DNA from 2 places in the Mesorhizobium sp. M0491 genome. Region 2 is predicted to be linked to the other one. Evidence: predicted binding sites of a transcription regulator. Region 2 holds the regulator's gene; the other holds the start of a gene.
The links. Region 2 encodes LexA, which represses DNA repair genes until DNA is damaged. Its sites were predicted from a motif close to TGTTCNNNNTGTGTTCNG; they were not measured.
Positions count from the first base shown of each region.

Region 1: a site for LexA is predicted at 3,260-3,277, ahead of NKI69_RS29935 (ImuA family protein). Genes of this name have one in related genera too.

Region 1 is NZ_JAMYRE010000031.1:49,368-57,431, reverse strand. It holds gene NKI69_RS29960 (HpcH/HpaI aldolase/citrate lyase family protein) at 1-887, shown strand, start outside; gene NKI69_RS29955 (DUF1737 domain-containing protein) at 939-1,145, shown strand; gene NKI69_RS29950 (hypothetical protein) at 1,132-1,800, opposite strand; gene NKI69_RS29945 (TetR/AcrR family transcriptional regulator) at 1,976-2,662, shown strand; gene NKI69_RS29940 (metallopeptidase family protein) at 2,694-3,116, opposite strand; gene NKI69_RS29935 (ImuA family protein) at 3,300-4,352, shown strand; gene NKI69_RS29930 (DUF6504 family protein) at 4,294-5,769, shown strand; gene NKI69_RS29925 (error-prone DNA polymerase) at 5,766-8,064, shown strand, end outside.
Region 2 is NZ_JAMYRE010000008.1:226,200-234,263, forward strand. It holds gene kynA (tryptophan 2,3-dioxygenase) at 1-786, shown strand, start outside; gene kynU (kynureninase) at 869-2,116, shown strand; gene lexA (transcriptional repressor LexA) at 2,528-3,268, shown strand; gene NKI69_RS13015 (ComEC/Rec2 family competence protein) at 3,262-5,712, opposite strand; gene gltX (glutamate--tRNA ligase) at 5,815-7,239, shown strand; gene gltA (citrate synthase) at 7,425-8,064, shown strand, end outside.

The sequences.
Region 1 (8,064 bases), on a different contig from region 2:
AAACCTATCGCCCGCGCCGCTCCGTGCTCTACATCCCGGCCTCCAACGACAAGGCCTTGGCCAAGATCGCGCAGCTTGCCTGCGACGCAGTCATCATCGACCTGGAAGACGCCGTCGCTCCGGCCGACAAGATCACTGCCCGCGAAAAACTGGCCAGCATTTTCGCCGGCCATCCCGTTGCCAGCCATATTGGCAGACGCTGCGAGATGATCGTCCGCATCAATGCGATATCAAGCGAATGGGGCGCCGACGACCTGCTGGCTGCCGCAAGCTGCGAACCCGACGGCATCCTTCTGCCCAAGGTCGACACGCCGCGCGACCTGCTCGAGGCCGGCGATGTGCTCGACGACAATTTTGCTCCCGACAGCGTGAAAATATGGGCGATGATCGAGACGCCCAAGGCGCTGCTCAACATCGGCGCCATCGCCGAGCTTAGCCGTGATCCGGCCTCTCGGCTCAATTGTTTCGTTGCCGGAACGAATGATCTGGTCAAGGAGACCGGCATTCTGGCAACGCCTGATCGACGCTACCTCGTGCCATGGCTGATGCAGATGGTGCTGGCCGCGCGCGCCGGCGGCATCGACATGCTCGACGGCGTCTCCAACGATTTTCGTGACCTCGACGCTTTCACACATGAATGCGCGGAAGCCGCAGCCATGGGGTTCGACGGCAAGAGCCTTATCCACCCGGCCCAGATCGAAGCCGCGAACCGAGCCTTTGCGCCGTCCATGGAAGCGGTGGCCGAGGCGCGCTCGGTGAAGGAAGCCTTCGCGCTGCCGGAAAATGCCGGCAAGGGCGTGATCGCGCTGAACGGCAGGATGGTCGAGCGGCTGCACTTGGCGCAGGCCGAAAAACTGCTGGCGAAGGCAGCCGCCATCGGGTCATAAATGCTCGATGGATGCGGGCGAGCTATAGCTACTCACGACAGGAATTGAACAATGAAACTCTACCGCTTTCTGTCCGCTCCGGACGATGCCAGCTTCTGCCACAAGGTGACGGCGGCGCTGAACAAGGGCTGGCACCTGTTCGGCTCGCCGACTTATGCCTACGACAAGAAGGCCAAAGCGATGCGTTGCGGCCAGGCCGTGGTCAAGGATATAGACGGCCAGGAATACGGACCCGATACGAAGCTCAGCGACTGGTAGGCTCCGCTCGCATCCACAGCCAGCCGGCCAGCCAGGCGATGGCTGCCGCAAGCGTCACCAGGCCCAGGTCAAGAGCCCACTCCGGCACGAACGCACGGAGCGCGATAGGCGCCGCGCCAATGAAATAGAGGGCGAGCGGAATGCGCGGCACGCCTCTTGCAACGACAAGAGAGATTACAAACGCCAGCGTCCCAAGCAGAAAAAGAACCGAACTGGCGACCAGAGCCAGCCCGAGAGGGCCAGCGCGCAGATCGATGATGGTTGTCAGCGGAAGTTTCGAAAATACGAGATTGATCACCACTTCCACACCGACCAAACTTGCCAGTGCAACGAAGTTGATGACAAACGCGATGGTGCCGAACAGGCCCGCGCGCCGGCCAAACGCAAGAAACAGGCCGACGACAAGACCAAGCGCCAATATCTCGGCGACCGGTGCGAGAAGTTGCGTCAGATCGGTGGTCGCGATGAGCGCGCTGCGTTTGGCTGCGTTGACCAGAAGAATGAGCGCGCTTCCCACCCCGGCGACGGCGGCAAGCCGATAGAGCGGAGTGCTCGACTGGATAGTGGAATTTTCCTTGCGCTGAGGTTCTTCGGCTGAACTCCTCAGCGAAATGAGCGATTGCGGACGGCGGGGTTCGGCGGTTCTGGCAAGCATCTTCGTTTCCTCATCCGGGAAAACGGGAGCCGCGAAGACCGCAGGCCTGTTCCGATCCCATCTGTAATCACTGCTTACATGCTCTTGCCTGCATTGTAAACAGTGATTACATAAATCGCGGATCGTGCTACAGATGCGTGAAGCAGGCCTCCGGAACGAAAACGAAGGAGAAGAGATGGCAAACGCCAAGACGCCTCACCGCACCGGCTACCACCATGGCCATTTGCGGGACACGTTGATCGATGCTGCAATTCAACTTGTCGAGGAAGGCGGCCCCGACAATGTAAGCGTGCGCGAAGCCGCAAAGCGGGCCGGCGTTTCCCCCGGCGCCCCCTTCCGGCATTTTCAGTCGAAAACAGCGCTGCTGACCGCGGTCGCCGAACAGGCCATGAACCGGCTGACAGAGGCCGTTGCCAATGCACTTTCAGCAGTCGACAGCGCGGATCCCATCGTGGCCTTCGAAGCAATCGGACAAGGCTATCTGGAATGGGCGATCGCCAATCCCACGCATTTCCAGATCATCAGTTCCCGAACCCTGATTGATTTCGACGCGTCGGACAGTCTTCGCGGTCAGAATGAGGCCATTCGCCGGAAGATGATCGACCTGCTGACCCAAGCGCAACACCAGGGTCAACTGGCTGCGAACGCGGATTTCGATCATCTGGTTCTTGCCGCTCGTGCCTTTGTCTATGGGTTGGCACGAATGGTGGTTGATGGTCATTTTCCGGAGTGGCATCCGTCCGAGCCGCCATCGCTCGCCGTGCGCAAGGCGCTGCATCTTTTCATCAGCCGAATGACCAACCTATCTGAAGCGGGATCCCAGAAACCCTTGCCGCCGCTGGGTTGTGGACCGACTGGATAGGAATGGACATTTCACGCGACGCAGGAACCAGCTATTCCGCCGCCTCTTCGATCTTCTCCATATCATCGTCCGACAGGCCGAAATGGTGGCCGATCTCGTGGATCAGCACGTGGGTGACGATGTCGCCCAGCGTCTCTTCGTTCTCGGACCAGTAGTCGAGGATGGCGCGGCGATAGAGCGTGATCCGGTTTGGGCCTTCGCCGGTCTGCGGGTTCCAGCGCTCGGCGATGCCGCGTCCCTCGAACAGACCGAGCAGGTCGAACGGCGTTTCTAGCGACAGATCGTCCATGATCTCGTCGGTCGGGAATTCGGCGATCTGGATAACGATCTCGCCGGTCAGCTTGCGAAAATCCTCCGGCAGATGGGCGTACGCCTCCAGCGCCAGGAACTCCATTTCGTCCATCGAGGGCGAGAGTTCGTCGTGCCAGGTGCGGGTCTTGTAGATGCGGGCCATGCTTTGTCCTTTGATCCCGGCATATAGGCTTTCGCACCGTAATCGGCAAATGACACGGGCCGATGCGCCTGCGCCATCCGCGCGGAGAGGAATAAATTCCCCATGTGTCTGCTTGACTCTTGGGATGCGCTCTGGAATCTATAGGGAACATAACAGGAACAATGTGAGTGGAAGCTGACCGTCATGGCGATGACCGCCGTGGCGCGGGAGACTGTTTTTGCCCTGCGCCGCCAGATCGCGAAAATCGAGGGAACGCTGCCCGAGCGCTTGGCTGCGCCGGCCGCCGCGCCCTTTGATGCCGACGTCAACACCGATCTCACAATCGTCCGGCGTGGCATTGCCGCGGCGTTGCCGGATGCGTTCCTGCCTATTGGCGTCGAGCGCCTCGACGCCGCCCTGAGCGGCGGCCTGCCGAAGGCCGCCCTGAGCGAAATCCATGGCACGCAAACCCGCGATGCCGGGGCCGTCGCCGGCTTCGCTTTGTCGCTCACAAGCCTGATCCTCAAGCAAACGCCGGGGCTGCCGGTGCTGTGGATCGGCACATCGGAGATCTTTCGCGAGGCCGGCTTTCCCTATGCCAGGGGGCTTCACGCCTCGTTCGGCATCGAGCCGGAGCAATTGCTGTTTTCCGAGGCACCGAGACTTGTCGATGCGCTGTGGGTCGCCGAGGAGGCGGCCCGGATGACGGCGCTCGCCGCGGTCATCCTCGAAATTCGCGGCAATCCGCAGCGGCTTGACCTGACCGCGACACGCCGGCTGCATGCAAGGGCGCAAGCGGCCGGCCGCCCGGTGTTCCTGCTGCGGCAGGCGGCCGAGCCCGAACCGACGGCGGCACCCGTCCGCCTCATCGTCACGTCGGCACCGGCGGTGCCGCGCGACACCATCGCCGGGCCGCTGGCCGGCTCGATCGGCCGCCCGGCCTTCACCCTCACCATCGGCAAGAGCCGCACGGCCCTGCCTGGACAATTCACACTGGAGTGGAATCCCGATGAATGCGCATTCGACGAAAGAGCGGGCGACGAAAGAGCGGGCGACGAAGGAGCAGGTGGGGGAAGAAACCGGCCAAAGAATCCTGTCCCTGTGGTTTCCCTATCTGGCGGCGGAAAGGGTCCTGCGCCAGCGTCTGGGGCGGTCCTGGCGTTCCCGGCCGTCGGATCACCCATCTCACCCGCCGCTCGTGATCAGCCATCGCGACCGCAACGCACAGCGCATCTCGGCCCTCGACGAGCGGGCTGAGGCGCTGCACCTGAAGCGCGACATGGGCATCGCCGATGCGCGCGCCATGCATCCGTCGATCGACATCGTCGAGGCCGATCCGGAAGCCGACCGCCGCCTGCTCGAAGGCCTTGCCGACTGGTGCGACCGCTACACCCCGCTGGTGGCGCTGGATGGCGCGGACGGCCTGTTTCTCGACGTCACCGGCTGCACCCATCTGTTCGGCGGCGAACGTGCCATGCTGGACGACATCCTGTCGCGCTTCTTCCATCAGGGTTTCGATGTCCGTGCCGGGCTTGCCGCGACGCCGGGCGCGGCCTGGGCGGCGGCACGGTTTTGCGGCGACCGCATCGTTGTGTCAGGCGAGGAGGAAGCGCTGCTGGCACCCCTGCCGCTGGCCGCGCTGCGCATCGAACCGGCGACCCGCACCAGCCTGGAAAGCGTCGGCCTGCGCACGGCGGGCGCCGTCATGGCGGCACCGCGCGCGCCGCTCGCCCGCCGCTTTGGCACCTTGCTGCTCCTGCGCCTCGATCAGGCGCTTGGCCGCCTCGACGAGGCAGTCTCGCCGCGCCTTCCCGTCGCGCCGCTTTCGGTCGAACGCCACCTCGCCGAACCCGTCACCCTGACCGAGGACATCGAACGGCTGGTGGGCATGCTGGCGGCGACCTTGAAAACCGATCTCGAGCGCCGCGGCGAGGGTGCCAGGACACTGGCGCTGCTGCTCTTTCGCGTCGACGGCGCCGTCAGCCGCATCGCCCTCGGCACCTCGCGGCCGATGCGCGAACCCATGCTGATCCAGAAACTGTTCCATGAAAGGTTGGCCGCGCTCGAACAGGATATCGATGCCGGCTATGGTTTCGATCTGGTGCGGCTCTCGGTGTTGGCGGCAGCCACCTTCGACATGCAGCAGGCCGATCTGACTGGCGAAACGACCGACGACGGTGCCGATATCGCGCTGTTCGCCGACCGCATCCGCGCCCGGCTCGGCGAGGGGGCGGTTCTCCGGCCGGTCGCGGTCGAAAGCCATCTGCCGGAGCGTGCCGTCGCGACGATCCCCTTCACCGAAGCGCCGCGCCGGACCACGCCGCCGAAGAAGCCGGACAGGCTGCAGGCGCCACAAACCATTTTTCCGCCGGAACGGCCGATCCGGCTGTTCCGCTCGCCCGAACCCATCGATGTGCCGGCCACTGAAATGCCGGAAGGACCACCGCTGCACTTCCGCTGGCGGCGCGCGCTCTACCGGGTCACGCGCGCCGAAGGGCCGGAACGCATCGCCGCCGAATGGTGGCGCGAGGCAGCGAGCGATCCGATCACGTCAACCCGCGACTATTTCCGTATCGAGGACGCCGATGGTCGCCGCTATTGGCTTTACCGGCAAGGTCTTTACGGCAACACGCAGGTGCCGCCGCGCTGGTTCATGCATGGTGTCTTCGCATGAACGCGCTGACCGTCATTCCCTTTGCCGAGTTCGGCATCCAGTCGAATTTCTCCTTCCTGCGCGGCGCCTCCAAGCCGGAGGAGCTGGTGGTCGCGGCCAAGCTCCTGGGCTTCTCGGCGATCGGGCTTGCCGACCGCAACACGGTGGCCGGCGTGGTGCGCGCCTGGCAGCAGGCCAAGGTCGAAAAACTCTCCTATCATCCCGGCTGCCGGCTGGTTTTTGGCGACGGCACGCCGGACATCCTCGCCTATCCCCAGGACCGCAAGGGCTGGGGGCATCTGTGCCGCATGCTCACCCAGGCCAATCTGCGCGACGAGAACGAAAAGGGCGCCACCCTTCTCCAGCGCAGCGACCTGCTCGAATGGGGGGATCTGATGTCGCTGGCAGTCCTGCCCGGTCTGTCGGCGGGGGCGCAGGACGGTCTCGCCTTGCTTCGGCTGCTCAAGGATCGTTTCGGCAGAAATCTCCGTCTGGCCGTTTCGCCCGACTACGCCGGCAATGACCGTTTCCGCATCGAGCAGGCCGCGGCTCTTGCCGAGAGCGTCGGTATTCCGCTGATGGCGACCAACGACGTTCTCTATCACACCGCCGAACGGCGCCCGCTGCAGGACGTGCTGACCGCGATCCGCCTCAACACCCCCGTCGCCGAGGTCGGGCTGCAACTCACCGCCAATGCCGAGCGCCATCTGAAGCCACCGATGGAGATGGCGCGCCTGTTCCGCAGGCATCCGCAAGCATTGGCCGAGACCTTGCGGTTTGCCGAAAGCCTGGGTTTTTCCCTTGAGGAGCTGAAGCACAACTATCCAGAGGAGACGACTGAGGCAGGCGTCGACCCTCAGACGGAACTGGAGAGATTGACTTGGGAGGGCGCCAGGAAACGTTACCCCGAGGGCATCCCTGACAAAGTGGAAGGACTCATCCGGCACGAACTCGAAATTGTCGGTCAGAAGAAATACGCCCGTTATTTTCTCACCGTTCGCGACATCGTTCGGTTCGCGCGTTCGGAAGAGGTCGGCATTCTGTGTCAGGGTCGCGGCTCCGCCGCAAACTCCGTCATCTGCTATTGTCTGGAGATTACGGAGGTAGATCCTGGCCTTCTGGACGTTCTTTTCGAGCGCTTTGTTTCGACGGAGCGCGACGAACCTCCAGACATCGATGTCGACTTCGAACATGAGAGGCGTGATGAGGTCATCGCCTATATCTACAATAAATACAGCGCCAAACGCACAGCCTTGGCCGCAGCCGTCATCAGCTATCGCGGCCGTTCGGCGCTACGCGAAGTGGCTAAGGCAATGGGCCTGTCGGAAGATGTCAGAAGCGCTTTGGCGAGCACGATCTGGGGTTGGTCGACCTCCGAACTTGGCGAGAAGGAGGCTCACGCTGGCGGCATCAACCGCACCGACCCGCTGGCAAAACTGGTGATCGAACGCTCCAACGATATCATGGGCTTTCCCCGTCATCTGTCGCAACATGTCGGCGGCTTCGTCATCACCAAAGACCGGCTCGATGAGATCGTGCCCATCGTCAAGACGGCGATGGACGAACGCAAGATGGTCGAATGGGATAAGGATGACCTGGATAATGTCGGCATCCTCAAAGTCGATGTGCTGGCGCTTGGCATGCTGTCTTGCCTGAGGCGTGCTTTCGATCTGCTGGAAACCCACTACGGAGTAAGGGACAAGTATGACCGGCGGCTGACCCTTGCGACAATTCCGCAAAAGGATAGCCGCGTTTACGACATGATCTGCCGTGCCGACACATTGGGCGTCTTTCAGATTGAATCGCGTGCCCAGATGTCGATGCTGCCGCGTCTCAGGCCCCGCACATTCTATGATCTGGCCATCGAAGTGGCGATCGTGCGACCCGGTCCTATCCAGGGCGATATGGTGCACCCCTACCTTCGTCGACGGCAGGGAAAGGAGAAGGTCGAGTATCCGAGCAAGGAACTTCAAGCCATTCTGGAGCGAACTCTCGGTGTGCCGTTGTTTCAAGAGCAGGCAATGAAGATCGCGATCGATGCCGGGGGCTTCTCGCCTGGTGAGGCGGATAAGCTAAGACGCGCTATGGCCACCTTTAAGCGCAGTGGCATGATCAAAAACTATGAAACGCTGATGGTCGAAGGGATGGTCAAGAAAGGCTATCAACGAGACTTCGCCGAGCGCTGTTTCAAGCAGATCGAGGGCTTTGGCGAATATGGCTTTCCCGAAAGCCATGCCGCTTCCTTCGCCCTGCTCGTCTATGCCTCCTGCTGGTTCAAGACCTTCTATCCCGACGTGTTCTGCGCCGCGATCCTGA
Region 2 (8,064 bases):
GAGCGCATGTCCTACAGCGACTACCTGCACCTGGAGAAAGTGCTGGAGGCCCAGACGCCGCTGTCATCGGCGCATGACGAGATGCTGTTCATCATCCAGCATCAGACCTCTGAACTCTGGATGAAGCTTGCTCTGCACGAGATTGGCGCCGCGATCCGTTCCATCCGCGCCGACCGGCTCGAGCCGAGCTTCAAGATGCTGTCGCGCGTTGCGCGCATCTTCGAGCAGCTGAACAATGCCTGGGACGTGCTGCGGACGATGACGCCCAGCGAATACACCGAGTTCCGCGACGCGCTCGGCCAGTCCTCGGGTTTCCAGTCCTGGCAGTATCGCGCCATCGAGTTCATGGCCGGCAACCGAAACCTGGCAATGCTCGGGCCGCACAAGCATCGGCCCGACCTGAGCGGGAAGCTGGAAGCGATCCTGGCCGAGCCGTCGCTCTATGACGAGGCACTGCTGCTTTTGGCGCGCAACGGATTCGACATCGGTGCCGATGCCAGGCGCACGGACTGGCGTGAGACGCGAACCGAGAATGAAGAGGTGCTGGTCGCCTGGCAGACCATCTACCGCGATCCGCAGCGCTACTGGATGTTCTACGAACTGGCCGAGAAGCTGGTCGACTTCGAGGATTATTTCCGCCGCTGGCGCTTCAATCATGTCACCACGGTGGAGCGCATCATCGGCCTGAAACGCGGCACCGGCGGCACGTCGGGTGCTTCGTATCTGAAGAAAATGCTCGAGGTCGTGCTGTTCCCGGAACTGTGGACGGTCCGCACCCGGCTCTGACATCATCGAAATGAGAACAGGCACACTGAGGGGACGCGCTGTGGCGGAAAACCCTTCGCGAACAACCGGGGACTGACCGACCATGAGTGGAATTCCTGATCTCGCCGCAGTCGAAGCGATGGATGCCACGGATCCGCTGCGGGCCATGCGCGACCGTTTCATTCTGCCGGAGGGGATGATCTATCTCGACGGCAATTCACTGGGGGCAGCGTCTCATGCCGTTTTCAGCGAGCTGCAGCAGGCGGCGACCCAAGAATGGGCCCAGGATCTCATCCGAGCTTGGAACACCGCCGGATGGTTCGAGATGCCAATCGAACTCGGCGACCAGCTCGGACGCCTGATAGGAGCCGCGGCCGGCCAGACCGTTGTCTGCGACACGACATCGACCAACATCTACAAGGTGCTGCATGCGGCGCTGGAGATGCGGCCCGGCCGGTCGGCCATCGTCGCCGAAGGTGACAGTTTTCCCACCGACCTGTACATCGCCGAAGGCGTGGCCTCGACCCGGGATGGCGTCCTGCTGCGCCTCGCGGGTGTCGACGCGCCGACCATCGAAGAGCTGATCGACGAAAACGTCGCGGTGGTGCTGGTCAATCACGTCAATTACAAATCGGGTGAACTGCGCGACATGGCGGCGCTGACGCGCAAAGCTCATGCGGCCGGAGCGCTGATCGTCTGGGATCTTTGCCACACCGCCGGCGCCCTGCCCGTCGAGCTCGATCACGCAAATGCCGATTTCGCCATCGGCTGCACCTACAAGTACCTCAACGGCGGTCCGGGCGCACCGGCCTTCATCTATGCCGCGCAGCGCCACCACGGCGATATCAGCCAGCCGCTCAGCGGCTGGTGGGGCCATGCGCGGCCCTTTGCCTTCGAACGGGGTTATGTTGCCGGCACCGGCATCCGCCGCTTTTTGTGCGGCACTCAGCCGATCCTGTCGATGCGGGCGCTCAAAGGCGCGCTTGCCATCTGGAATGACGTCGACATGGCGGCATTGCGAAAGAAGAGTGTCGCGTTGACAGAACTGTTCATCCAGCTCGTCGAAGCCAGGTGCGGCGCCTACGGTCTCACGCTGGAGACCACCCGCGACGCGACCAGGCGCGGCAGCCAGGTGTCGTTCCTTCACGATCACGGCTATCAAATCATGCGGGCGCTGATCGAGCGCGGCGTCATCGGTGATTTTCGTGCGCCATCGACCATCCGTTTCGGCTTCACGCCGCTCTATGTCGGCTACAAGGATGTGTGGCTGGCGGTTGAGGTGCTGGAGGATATTCTGCGCACGGGCGCATGGAAGGACCGCCGTTTCGCGGTCAAGGAAGCCGTTACCTGACGCAACGATCCCCGCGATCCACCGCCGCCGCCCTCACTGCCTGGCAGATGACGGAGGGCTGAATTTCCAGCCACAAATGCCAACAGACGTTGGCGTTTTGGCTCCGTTTCGTTCACGGCAAACGAACGTCCCGAAGATTGATATCGTCCTTTGTGGAGGTCGATAGACTAATAATGCCAAGCCTTGGGTCGAGGATGAGCCACAGGTCATTAACCATAATAATTTCAATGTGAGCAGGCGCATCGCCGTGCCTAGCGCCTGTTGATCGCGACCCGCTGGCAAGCGCCAAATAATTTCAGCAGCCTTAACAAATTCATTAAACTTTAAACGGTTGCAGAACACAACTGGAACAGATAGGGTTTGTTCTGGGTTTGTTTTTCGATTCTGGTTTCAGGTAACCTGGGGGCCGCCATGCTGACGCGCAAGCAACATGAACTGCTGATGTTCATCCATGAACGCCTGAAGGAGAGCGGCATTCCGCCATCCTTCGACGAGATGAAGGAGGCGCTTGACCTTGCCTCCAAATCCGGGATTCATCGGCTGATCACCGCACTTGAGGAGCGCGGCTTTATTCGCCGGTTGCCCAACCGGGCACGCGCGCTGGAAGTGCTGCGATTGCCGGACTCGATCGCGCCCGGTCTCAACGCGGCAAAGAAGTTTTCGCCAAGCGTCATCCAGGGCAGTCTCGGTCAGGGTGGCGCCCTTGGCCGGCAGATCAAGCCGGCGCCTTCGCGGATGCCCTCGCCCGGCAATGATGACGATGCGGTCTCCGCCGTGTCGATCCCGGTCATGGGCCGTATCGCCGCCGGTGTGCCGATCGATGCCATCCAGCATCAGACGCATTCGATCTCGGTGCCGCCGGACATGATCATGGGCGGCGCCCACTATGCGCTGGAGGTCAAGGGAGACTCGATGATCGAGGCCGGTATCTTCGACGGCGACACCGTCATCATCCGCAATGCCGACACGGCGAGCCCCGGCGAGATCATCGTGGCGCTGGTCGATGAAGAGGAAGCGACGCTGAAGCGGTTCCGCCGCAAGGGCGCTTCGATTGCTCTCGAAGCCGCCAATCCGGCCTATGAAACCCGTATTTTCGGCCCGGACAGGGTCAAGGTGCAAGGCAAGCTCGTCGGCCTGATCCGCCGCTACTGAGGCGGCTGTGGGTTGGCCGCTGGCTTCTCCGGTTTCTTGAAGGGTGCCAGCCCCCTTGCCTCACGAGAGTATTTGCGTTGCGTGTGCCAGGGCCGATATGGGCTGTCCACCGCGAAGCTGATCGTCGCCGGCGTGGTCGCCGATTGGCGATCGAAGAAGACCGCGGCACTGCCTTTGCGAGCCAGTTGCCGCTTGGTGATGACGAGAACCAGCGGATTGTGACAGGCGTCATACGCGGTGGCGTCATTGATGACGATCAGCTCGGCGAAGCCGCAGGCTTTCCAGGTGTCCTTGCGGTCCTCGACATAGGCAATGATCGCACCGGACATGTGCCTGGCCACGCAAACGCCTGAGGAGCAATAAAACGGCGATCCCAGCGGCAGATCAACGGCATCCGCGACATCGAATTGCCCATCGCTGTTGTCGAACACCTCTGGCACGACGATGGTTTCTGATGTCAGGGCGCGTTTCCAGTTGTCGACGGTGAATTCGTTCGGCCGTTCCCGGCTGACGGCAAGCTCGCCGCCACCGATCGGCAACGCCACCAGCCGGGCGTCTTCCGAGATCAGCACATCCGGCGTGCGCGTATCCGAGACGGTCAGCAAGCCTGCCAGCGCGAGTGGCAGAGCAGCGAGCCGCAGCCAAGTTGTCGCCATCGTCGCGATGACCAGGGCAATTGCCACCAGCAGGACCGAGTGTTGGGAAATCAGCCCGACTCCATCGACAGGCGAACGCTCGGAGATCCAGCCCGATATGGCGATCATCATCGTCAGGCCCTTGCCCATCAGGTAGAGAGCCGGCCAATCCAATCCGAAAGGCATCAGCAGCGCGCTGGCGACGGCCAGGAACATGACGACGGTGACGATCGGCATAACCGCGAGATTGGCAAACAGGCTGAGCGGCGACACACGCTGAAAATGCCAGATGGCAAACAGCGTCGTGGCGCTGCCGGCGATGATCGAGGTCATGGCAAGGCCGGTTGCCGCCAGCACGAACTTTCGCGTCAGGAAACCGGGCATGGATCGCTTTGGCGGCGGCGGCCTTGCTTTTCCCGCGCGGTGATCGGCCCAGCCGGCATAGGCGCCGACCAGAGCCGCGGTCGCGGCGAACGACATCTGAAAACTCGGGCCGACCACCTCATGCGGCGACACCACGATGACGGCGATCGCCGAGATCGCCAGATTGCGCATGGTGAGTGCTGCTCGATCGAACAGCACGGCAATCAGCATCACCGCCAGCATGATGAAGCTGCGCTCGGCGGCAACGACGACTCCAGAGATGATGAGATAGGCCGCGATCGAGAACAGCGCGGCGGCAGCGGCATACTTCTTGACCGGGCGACGCGCGGAAAAGTCGGGAAACAAGGCGAAGGCGCCGCGCAGCAATCCCATGATGGTGCCCGCGACCAGCGCCATGTGCAGTCCCGAAATGGAGATGATGTGGTAGATGCCGGTACGTCGCATCGCCTCATTGATCTCATCGGGAATGCCGGCGCGCACGCCGACGATGAGCGCCGCGGCGATCTCGCCTTCGGCGCCGCCGACGCTGGCCCTGATATGGTCGGCGATACCTTCACGGGCTTTTTCCACACTGGAGGAAATTCGGGCCGACAGCGGCATGTCGCCATCGTCGCTAACGACAAGCTTTGGATTGCCGAGAAAGAATCCGCTGCCGCCGATGCCGGCAAAATAGCTGTCGAAGGAGAAATCATAGCTGTCCGGCCGCACCGGCCCGGTCGGCGGCAAAAGCTTGGCATATCCGGTGATGAGGGAGCCGGCGGTCACGTCAGCCGGGATCTTGCGTGCCGAAAGCCGCACACGTTCCGGCGCATAGCGCAGTTTCGGCCTGGCGGTCGAGATCACGTCGATGGTCAACCGGATACGACCGCTCTCCATACGGTCGAGCGAAACGACGCGGCCGGTGACTTGCGTCGAAATTTCCGAGCCCAACATTTGTGTGCCCGCACGCCACGTCTCGACCTTGGCAGCAAGCAGTCCTAGGGCGCACAAAAGTGCGGCCATGGCGCACAGATGGGTCTTTGACCATGAACGCGAGACCAGCGCACAGATCCCCGTCAGAATGACAACCGCGACAGGTCTCGCAAAGTCAGGCTCCGCCGCCAGCGAAAAATAGCCGATCGCTCCGATCGCCAGGCAGACCGGCACCAGCAGGAAGGCCACGCCCCGGTCGAGTTCCAGGCTCGCCGCCGTGTTCACGCTGTGGCGCAGGCGAGGCAGTGATGTCAGGCTGATTTGCCGGCGCACGCGAACGATCCTGCCGGTTTCGGCAACAGGAACAGAGGCGGCGACATCCGCTTGTAACGGCGCTTGGCCGGGATCCGGCAGGAGGGGCGATGGCAATGGCAGAGGCGCAAAGAGGGACCGTTCGCTGACGCCGATGGCAGCGTCCTCGCCCTGATCCGAGCCCCAGCCTCGTCCAGCCATCGGGTCTGCCCCTTGCGCCCTCGACACCCTATGCTACATGAACGCCGGGCGCGCGAAAGTCCGCGCAACCGCACCCCGCTTCAGATGGTTTCCGAGAGTTCCATGTCCGACAAGGTCGTCACCCGTTTTGCCCCCTCGCCCACCGGCTATCTGCACATAGGCGGCGCGCGCACGGCGCTGTTCAACTGGCTGTATGCAAAGCACACTGGCGGCACGATGCTGCTGCGCATCGAAGACACCGACCGTGAACGCTCCAATGAAGCCGCGACGGCTGCCATCCTCGACGGGCTTTCCTGGCTTGGCCTGAGCTGGGACGGCGAGCCGGTGTCACAGTTCGAGCGTGCGCCGCGCCACCGCGAGGTGGCTGAGGAGCTCGTGCGCATGGGCATGGCCTATTATTGCTATGCCACGCCAGCCGAACTGGAGGCCATGCGCGAGGCTGCCAGAGCCAAGGGGCTGCCGCCCCGCTATGACGGCCGCTGGCGCGACCGCGACCCCTCAGAGGCGCCCGCAGGCGCCAAGGGCGCCATCCGCATCAAGGCGCCGACCGAAGGCGAGACCATCGTTCATGACCGTGTCCAGGGCGACGTGCGCTTTCCCAACAAGGATCTCGACGACTTCATCATCCTGCGTTCGGACGGCAATCCCACTTACATGCATGCCGTCGTCGTCGACGATCATGACATGGCCGTCACCCACATCATTCGCGGCGATGATCATCTGACCAATGCCGCCCGCCAGACCGTCATCTACAACGCCATGGGCTGGGACGTGCCGTCCATGTCGCATATCCCGCTGATCCACGGCGCCGATGGCGCCAAGCTGTCGAAGCGGCACGGCGCGCTTGGCGTCGAGGCCTATCGCGCCATGGGCTACCTGCCGGAGGCGCTGCTCAACTACCTGGCGCGCCTTGGCTGGAGCCATGGCGACGACGAGATCATGTCGATCAAGGATATGATCTCGTGGTTCGACATCGGCGATGTCAACAAGGGCGCGGCGCGCTTCGACTTCGCCAAACTGGAAGCGATCAACGGCGCGCATATGCGCCGCATGAGCGATGCCGAGCTGTTCGACATCTTCATCGCCACCCTGCCCTATCTCGAAGGTGGCCCGGCGATCGCAGCACGCCTGAAGGACAGCACCAAGGCGCAGTTGCTGGCAGCGCTTCCGGGCCTGAAGGAGCGCGCCAAGACGCTGGTCGAGCTCGTCGACGGCGCGGCCTTCCTGTTTGCCACGCGACCGCTGCCGATCGACGACAAGGCGGCCCTTCTGCTCACCGACGATGCCCGCAAGATCCTGCGCAGTGCTCACGAAGCTTTGAACGGGCTTGCGAGTGACTGGACAGCCGCCTCGGCGGAGGCGGCGATCCGTGAGGTGGCTGCGGCCGGCAGTCACAAACTCGGCGCGGTGGCCCAGCCTTTGCGCGCCGCTTTGACCGGCAAAAGCACCTCGCCGGGCGTGTTCGATGTGCTCGCCGTGCTCGGCCGCGAGGAAAGCCTGGCGCGCATCTCAGATCAAATCGATTAGGAGCAAACTGGCCCAAGAAGATTGGCATTGAAAGGCGGGTTTCGCAGTGCAACATTAGGCCTTGGCCCAATCTGGCACGCACCTCCTGAAATGCGGTGGCGAATACGCGCATTGCGGTGATTTTCGACGTGTCGCTCTGCAGAATTTTGCCTTTGCCGGCATGAGGAAACAAGAAGGAGTTTGCAATGACCGAAGCTGCGAAAAAAATGGATTTGGGCGGCAAGACCCAGGAGGCCACGGCAACGCTTGCATTCGCCGGCAAGACCCATGAATTCAAGGTGCGAAGTGGTTCGGTCGGGCCTGATGTCATCGACATCGCCTCGCTCTACTCCACCACCGGCGCTTTCACCTACGATCCCGGCTTCACCTCGACGGCAAGCTGCGAGTCCGAAATCACCTTCATCGACGGCGACGCCGGCGTCCTCCTGCACCGCGGCTATCCGATCGACCAGTTGGCCGAACATGGCGACTTCCTCGAGGTCTGCTATCTCCTGCTCTACGGTGAATTGCCGACCAAGGCGCAGAAGGACGATTTCGATTACCGCGTGACGCGCCACACCATGGTGCATGAGCAGATGTCGCGCTTTTTCACCGGCTTCCGCCGCGACGCGCATCCGATGGCGGTGATGTGCGGCGTGGTCGGCGCGCTGTCGGCCTTCTACCACGACTCCACCGACATCTCCGACCCCTACCAGCGCATGGTTGCCTCCATGCGGCTGATCGCCAAGATGCCGACGATCGCGGCGATGGCCTACAAATACCACATCGGCCAGCCGTTCATTTACCCGAAGAACGAGCTCAACTTCGCCGCCAACTTCCTGCACA